Regions from separate parts of the Shewanella sp. Shew256 genome, predicted to be linked through region 1. Evidence: riboswitches for the same ligand, from Rfam matches in the RefSeq annotation. Region 1 holds a riboswitch; the other holds the start of a gene.
The links. Region 1 has a riboswitch for cobalamin ahead of B5P39_RS01330 (TonB-dependent receptor). Riboswitches for the same ligand answer to the same signal wherever they lie in the genome.
Positions count from the first base shown of each region.

Region 1 (3,420 bases):
CCAACCCGCCTCATAGGAGCGGCCCGTCTGCGGCTTTAAGCCATACACATCTTTCGGGGTGTAAGCTTGCTCATCGACCTTAGCAAAGCGGAAGTTTTCATCGCCACGTAGATAGAATCTGTGCTCGGCGCTCGGACGGTAATTTAAACCGAACTCGAATGCGGTCGCATCTTCATCTAAATCGATGCCGTTTGGATAGACATTGCCATCGACCAGATCGTCGGTCACTCGCGCATAACGTCCGCCCACCACATAGCTTAAGGTGTGGCTTAATGGCACTGTGGCTTGCAGGTAAGCACTCTGCATTTCCTGCACGTTGCTGCGCGCCATAGAGTCAAACTCGGCCTTACCGCGGCTGATATCCAAACCCGTGACTAGGTTTAGCTCACCTTGACGAGTGCTGTAGGTTGCGAGCGCTTTAGGACTAAACATCAGCAGCGAGCGAGTATTATGGCTACCCGCCCCCCAGTTTAATGAACTCACTAAGGTATCGCTGTAATCCAGATCCGCCGCCAAGGCCCAGTTTTGGTTAAGCTGATGCTGATAACCGCTGCGCGCCGCCGTGGTCATCTCATGAACATATTCGCTGCTATTAGAAGACTGACGTGGATTTTCTTTGAACTGTTCTACCGTCAACGAACCAGGATTTTCGCGGTCATCATCGTAATAGCTGGTTTCAACGAAGAAAGAATCAGTGGCGGTTTTATATTGAATACGGCCTAAGATAGAGCCAGTTTCATTGGCATTATGCTTGCGATAGTTATCGCCTTGGTTGTAGCTACCAGTCAGGAAATAGTGCCAATCTTTATTGATGGCGCCCGACACATCGCCGCGACCTTCGTAGGTATTAAAGCTGCCGCCGGATAATTGCACGCTGCCGCCCGTATTCTCAGGCGACTTGGTCACAATGTTAATCACCCCGCCTACCGCTTGGTCGCCATAGAGCACGCCGGCACTGCCAGATAGAATTTCAACACGCTCAATTAAATTGAGTGGAATCGCATTCAGGCTCGGGGCGGCGATATCGATATTATTTAAGCGACGACCATCGAGCAAAATCAGCGTGTTATTAACCGCAGAGCTCGCGCTAAAGCCACGCATCGCAAAGCTAGTACCAATGTTATTGTCGGACAGCTGAATACCGCTTTGACCACGTAAGACTTCGGTCAAGCTGGTTGCGCCACTCTGCTCAATCGCAGCGGCATCAATCACATTCACATTGGCGGCAATATTTAAGGGGGTCTTGTCTGAACGGCCAATGACGACAATATGCTCATCGACTTTGGCGACGCTGGCATCATCGGCCGCCACGGCGGGGGCGATAACAGAAAAGCTGCAAAGGCTGCCGATCAGCAGCGCGATTTTAGTTGGATGTGTTCCCATTTTACCTTTAACTCCTGCAAGGAAAACGGGGCATTGGCGCCACGATACCGTTGATTCAGTAACAAATACTGACAGTCACTATCGCATTTTGAGATCTGCCCACCGAAATCTCAAAAACACCTTTAGGGCCGGTCTCCGGACTTAGGCTATGCCTATCTCAACGAGAGATAAACGCGAAACTGACCTTTGCACACTCGATTCTCTGGCTCATCTTGAGCTACCTAACGAATGCGGTCGTCTCTCACCTTTTACCGTTGCGGGGGCAGTGCCAGAATTTCACTGGCTTCCCGATTATCTCGCGACGAATGCATCGCAAGCACCACAGAAGGTTGACTAAAAATGAGGTTCATAGGGCGAAAAAACCAGTTAACGCCCAACAAGGCTCGTGGCATATCAAGCCTGAGCGCGCGCATTATAGACGTCTATACGGATGAAAGTCCATGATCATCCGTCTATCGACTGACAACTACTTTAAGGAAAAGGGCGCCAAGGCTGAGATAAAGTCGGCACTGTTGGCCGCTTGTAGAGGAGGTTTATCGGCAGAAAACACCTCACCACGCATCGATTTATGCAGCAAATACAAATCCTTGTCGCCACTCACTACAGTGTAATAACCAATTTCGCCCTGGGGATGAGAGGTAAAGGCCGTTGGATTGAATTGAGTTGCGCCATGGACATTCGGCATAGTGGTACAACCGAGAATCGCTTGAAATCCGTCGTGACCATCCACTTGGGTATCCCCCAGCTTTTGGTAAACCACCTCACCGTCACAGGAGGCTTGGTAAGTCTCGGCCATCGCATCTAAAAACTGCTCCGGGCTCACGCTTTCGGCCATATCCTTAAAGCCTTGCACACAAAACAGCGCACTCCATTGATTGAGCGCCTCCTGCTCCGGCACAAATTCCGCCATAAACATACCCGCACGTTCTTCGTGATAGGCTTTGCGCCACCCCTCTGGCAGGTTAAATCCTAATTGCTGGCTAAAGACGGGAAGCACATGTGAATGGGAAGCACTGCTCTCATGGCGAGGCATATCCAATTTCGCCTCAACGGATTCGGAGCCGATTAGGCTGCATAGCATCAATACGCTCGCACCCTGCCATAACCTCATCTGCATATGGGGTATACATTTCATTATTATCATCCTTGTATCGCATTGTTATGGGTTAATACGACATATGAAATTGCATAGAAAACATCCAGCATTCTAGCGAAGATGTAAATAAGATAACAGTTAAAAAGCGAAACAAAATGATACTTATACAGTCATAACAACTGTAAAATAGTAAATAGCAGCTGAAGATAGGGGCTGTGAGGGATTAAAAAAGCTGGTGAATGGATCTTCACCAGCTGAGAAATGCCTTACATGCCCAACAATGAATTATTCAAATGACCAATTGATTTTCCGCTGCGGCCTTGCCTGACTCAAAATCGCCTGCCGTTGCTCCGGGGTCTCACATTGGGCAGCGAGGGTAAATTCCAGCGGCTTAACCACCAAGGAATCTGCAGGTTGTACCGGCGATTTATCAAACATTCCGAGATTCATCGACCAAGAGACCCATTCTCCCTTTTCACTGATCCCCACAAAACCATCATTTGCCTGCGCTAACCAAGTGAGGCGCGGAATGCGTTCAATCAGTTGCTCGACATTTTTAAGGTTTGCCCGATAACCGACGGGTACCACTTTGCCGTCGGGGCGCGTAAAGGCAAAGGAGGACTTGCCTAGGGTAATTTTGCTGCCCTGCTGCCAATACTTGTCGAGGATCTCTTGAGCCTGATGAAAGCCAAACAGATAGGTGTAATCCGTATCGTCGGCGAGAATTTGCGGCGTAGTGTTGTCACGCAGTAGCAAGAATCCCGGGCCGACGCTGATAATCTCTTTCACGCCTGTGATATCGGTTTTCTTAATCCAATCGACGCCACAGTTAATGCCATCGCCCCAGAAATGCGCGTCACCCGTTGGACTTAACACCGCAAACGCGCAACTGTTTGCCGTGAGACTCGCCACATCCTTAAGCGCGCTGCGGATAGGATAGG
Region 1 is NZ_NAJR01000001.1:298,460-301,879, reverse strand. Features, by position in the region: gene B5P39_RS01330 (TonB-dependent receptor) at 1-1,383, opposite strand, end outside; cobalamin riboswitch at 1,493-1,722, opposite strand; gene B5P39_RS01325 (hypothetical protein) at 1,850-2,518, opposite strand; gene B5P39_RS01320 (hypothetical protein) at 2,765-3,420, opposite strand, start outside.

Region 2 (3,420 bases), 250 kb from region 1:
CGCCATAAATGATTACCTTTACTACAGCTAAGTTGAGTCCAAAGTACGCAATCGGGTGACAAATTGCATTTTATTATTGAATGTCGTTCGTTATGTTTTGGACATTTATACGTATAGACGTCCATAATACGCGACATCGGATTGTCAGGGCAAGGCTAAAGTTGGTATAGCATAGGCGAGATAAGGCAGATAAAAACGCTAAAAGGAAAGATTAGATGAAGCAGCTCTGGTTATTACTGTTACGCCATGGAGAATGCGAGGGCGGGGCTATTTTGCGGGGCCGAGTCGACGTGCCACTGAGCGACAAGGGCTGGCGGCAGATGTCGGCGGCGGTGGCGGCGCAGGCGACTGTGTGCCACGGCATTTATAGCTCGACCTCAAGGCGCTGCGCCGAGTTTGCTAAGGCCTTTGCGGCCGAGCTGCATTCGAGTGCGTCAGTAGGCATAAGTTTAGATGCGCCCGCGCCTTTGCCGCTCAAGGTCAACCTGCTGGAGGAGTTACAGGAAATAGCCTTCGGCGATTGGGATGGCTGCCTGCTCGATGACTTATATCAACGCGACGGCGAGCGGATGGCGGCCTATTGGCAGAATCCCTGGGAGGTGACGCCGCCTAATGGTGAAGCCATGGCAAACTTTGAAGCCCGTATCGATGGTGCGATAGCACAAATCCTCGATAAAGAGTTTGCCCTGCTGACTATGGATGATGAACAGGCCCATGGGGAGTTTAATGCCTGTGCACCCGCGGCTAATATCTGGGTGGTGACCCACGGCGGGGTTATTCGCCACTTGATGTCAAAAGCGCTGGGGGCGGTGAAAACCTTAGGTTTTTACAGTCAGCTCGCCTTACCCGTGGCGGCGGTGGTGACGATTAATGTGCTCGAGGATGAGCAAGGTAAAAGATACTGGCGTTTAGACTGGCCATCGGGCCACTGTGAGTAGCTTAAAAGCATCAGTCATCGGATGATGAAAATTTTCTGATTTAAACAGCATTGCCTAATGGGCAAGATATAGGATAATGCTTTTCCCTTACATTTGAGCCAGATAACGAACCCAGTACGTTAAGCTCAAAGGTCGCAGAAATAGGTGTTAGGAATTTTGCGCAATTTAGTGCTATTGCTTAAGGGCAACAGTGTTGAAGCGCGCCGGATAACCCAAACATAATAGGGAATCGGGGAGCTGCCCGTCAGTAGCCCGAACTGTACCCGCAACTGTGAGTAGTCGAAGAACTTTGTGTCTTCCCCTACGAGTCAGGATACCTGCCTATTTCTGTTTTCGCTGCGTGCAGCCTTAGTTCTCGAGCGGGTAACTCGAGGGAGCAGAAGATGACATTAATGAGTTTCGCCCTGTTGGCCCAAGCGGCTGCTGGCACAGATAACACCAATCAATATCCATGTGGGAGCAATCGTTAGTGATGCATTCCACATCGAGCCTTGCGCCCTTAGCGCCCGCTGCGACCTCCGCCAATATGGCACTTAAGGTCAGCCAATTGAGTTGGGCGATTGAGGGAAAAACCATCCTCTCGGAGATAAGCTTTGCCCTGCCGCAGGGGGAAATGCTCGGGCTGATAGGCCCCAACGGCGCGGGTAAATCCAGTTTGCTGCGCTGTTTATACCGCTTTATTCGCCCTGCTAAAGGTCATATCAGTCTGTTTTCGCAGGATATTAGCGAGCTGTCGCCCAAGGCGTTTGCCTGTAAAGTGGCGGTGGTGCAGCAGGATACGCCGCAATACTTCGATATGACCACAGAGCAATTGGTTGCCATGGGACTCACGCCGCACAAGGGGATGTTTGATACTAACTCCAGCGGCGATGGTGAAAAAATTGCTAAGGCGCTGGAAAAGGTAGGCCTCAGTCATAAAGTGCATCAACAATACGATCGTTTATCGGGCGGCGAGAAGCAACGCGCCCTGATCGCCCGTGCCATAGTACAGCAGCCGCAATTGTTGATTTTAGATGAGCCGACAAACCACCTCGATATCCGCTATCAAATTCAAATCTTAGAGCTAGTGCGAAGCCTTGGGATCAGCGTCATTGCCTCTATTCACGATCTTAATTTAGCCAGCGCCCTGTGCGACCACTTATTGCTGCTGGACAAGGGGCTGGTGAGTGCCATGGGCACGCCGGCTCAGGTTCTAACCGAGGAACGTATCGCCGAAGTCTTTGGGGTATGCGCCCAAGTGACGCCACATCCCCAGCATGGTAACCCCTTGATTAATTACTTTTATGGTTATCAAAAGCCCAAGAGCGATGCTGTGGACGCGGCGAGAGACTCCCACGCAGTTTCGGCTCAGGCTAGAGCGTCAGAGGCTTGCGCCTGCCATAACCCAGGTGCGCCAAACGAGGTCTTACAAAGAGCTGCAATGCTAAATGAGAGCGTCGAGAACACGCCATGATAGACACACTTAAACTGGTGACCATGAATTTTTTTAGCCACATTTTTACGCCGCTCACGCGCCAGCAATGGCTCATCTTAGGCTTGGCGGGTTTTGCCCTGCTCACCCCCATCGCCGCTGCGAGTTTTGGTGCGGCCAATATTAGCTTCTTAGATGTGCTGCAGGTGTTTATCAATAAACTCAGTCACTTGTTTATGGCCGATGAGGCCGTGAGCACCAGCAGCATGACAGAGCGGATTGTGATGGAGCTGCGACTGCCACGGATTATACTCGCCTTTGTGGCGGGGGCGGGGTTGTCTTTGGCGGGCAGCGTGCTGCAAACCGTGACTCGCAACCCTCTTGCCGATCCTTATCTGTTCGGCATTAGCTCCGGCGCCTCCTTTGGTGCCGTGGTCATGCTGACGCTATTCACAGGTTCTGGCCTGTTTGGCAATGCGGGCACGATCGCCAATTCGGGGATTTTTAGCGGTTCAGGGACTTTTGCTGGCTTGTTATGGTTTAGCTTACCCTTCGGCGCCTTTATTGGTGCCAGTCTGTCGGTGCTAATCGTGCTGGCGTTAGCTGGGTTAGGCCTTAAGAGTCAGGTGGAGCGCATGTTGCTCTCTGGCGTGGCGACCTCCTTTATGTTTAGCGCCTTAACCAGTTTATTGCTGTACTTTGCCAGCCCGCAGGCTACCGCATCGGTGTTATTTTGGAGCCTTGGCAGTTTTGCTAAGGCCAGTTGGTCGCTGCTGGTGCTGCCGTCTTTAGTGGTGCTACTTAGCTTTTTTATTATCCTAGGTTGGAAACGCCAAATCATGGCCCTGCAAGCGGGGGATGAAACGGCCCACACCTTAGGGGTGAATGTGCCTAAGCTGCGCCTCAATATGCTGCTGCTCTGCTCGCTTATCACCGCGATTTTAGTGGCTACTTGTGGTGGTATTGGCTTTGTCGGCTTGATGATCCCGCATACAGTTCGTTTGTTATTCCCCGGTCGTCAGCCCATCTTACTGATGGCGCTGGTGGGCGGCCTGTTTATGGTGTGGATTG
Region 2 is NZ_NAJR01000001.1:545,803-549,222, forward strand. Features, by position in the region: gene metH (methionine synthase) at 1-6, opposite strand, end outside; gene B5P39_RS02290 (histidine phosphatase family protein) at 216-938, shown strand; cobalamin riboswitch at 1,111-1,277, shown strand; gene B5P39_RS02295 (ABC transporter ATP-binding protein) at 1,411-2,391, shown strand; gene B5P39_RS02300 (FecCD family ABC transporter permease) at 2,388-3,420, shown strand, end outside.
Region 2: another riboswitch for cobalamin. It lies ahead of B5P39_RS02295 (ABC transporter ATP-binding protein); the one in region 1 lies ahead of B5P39_RS01330 (TonB-dependent receptor).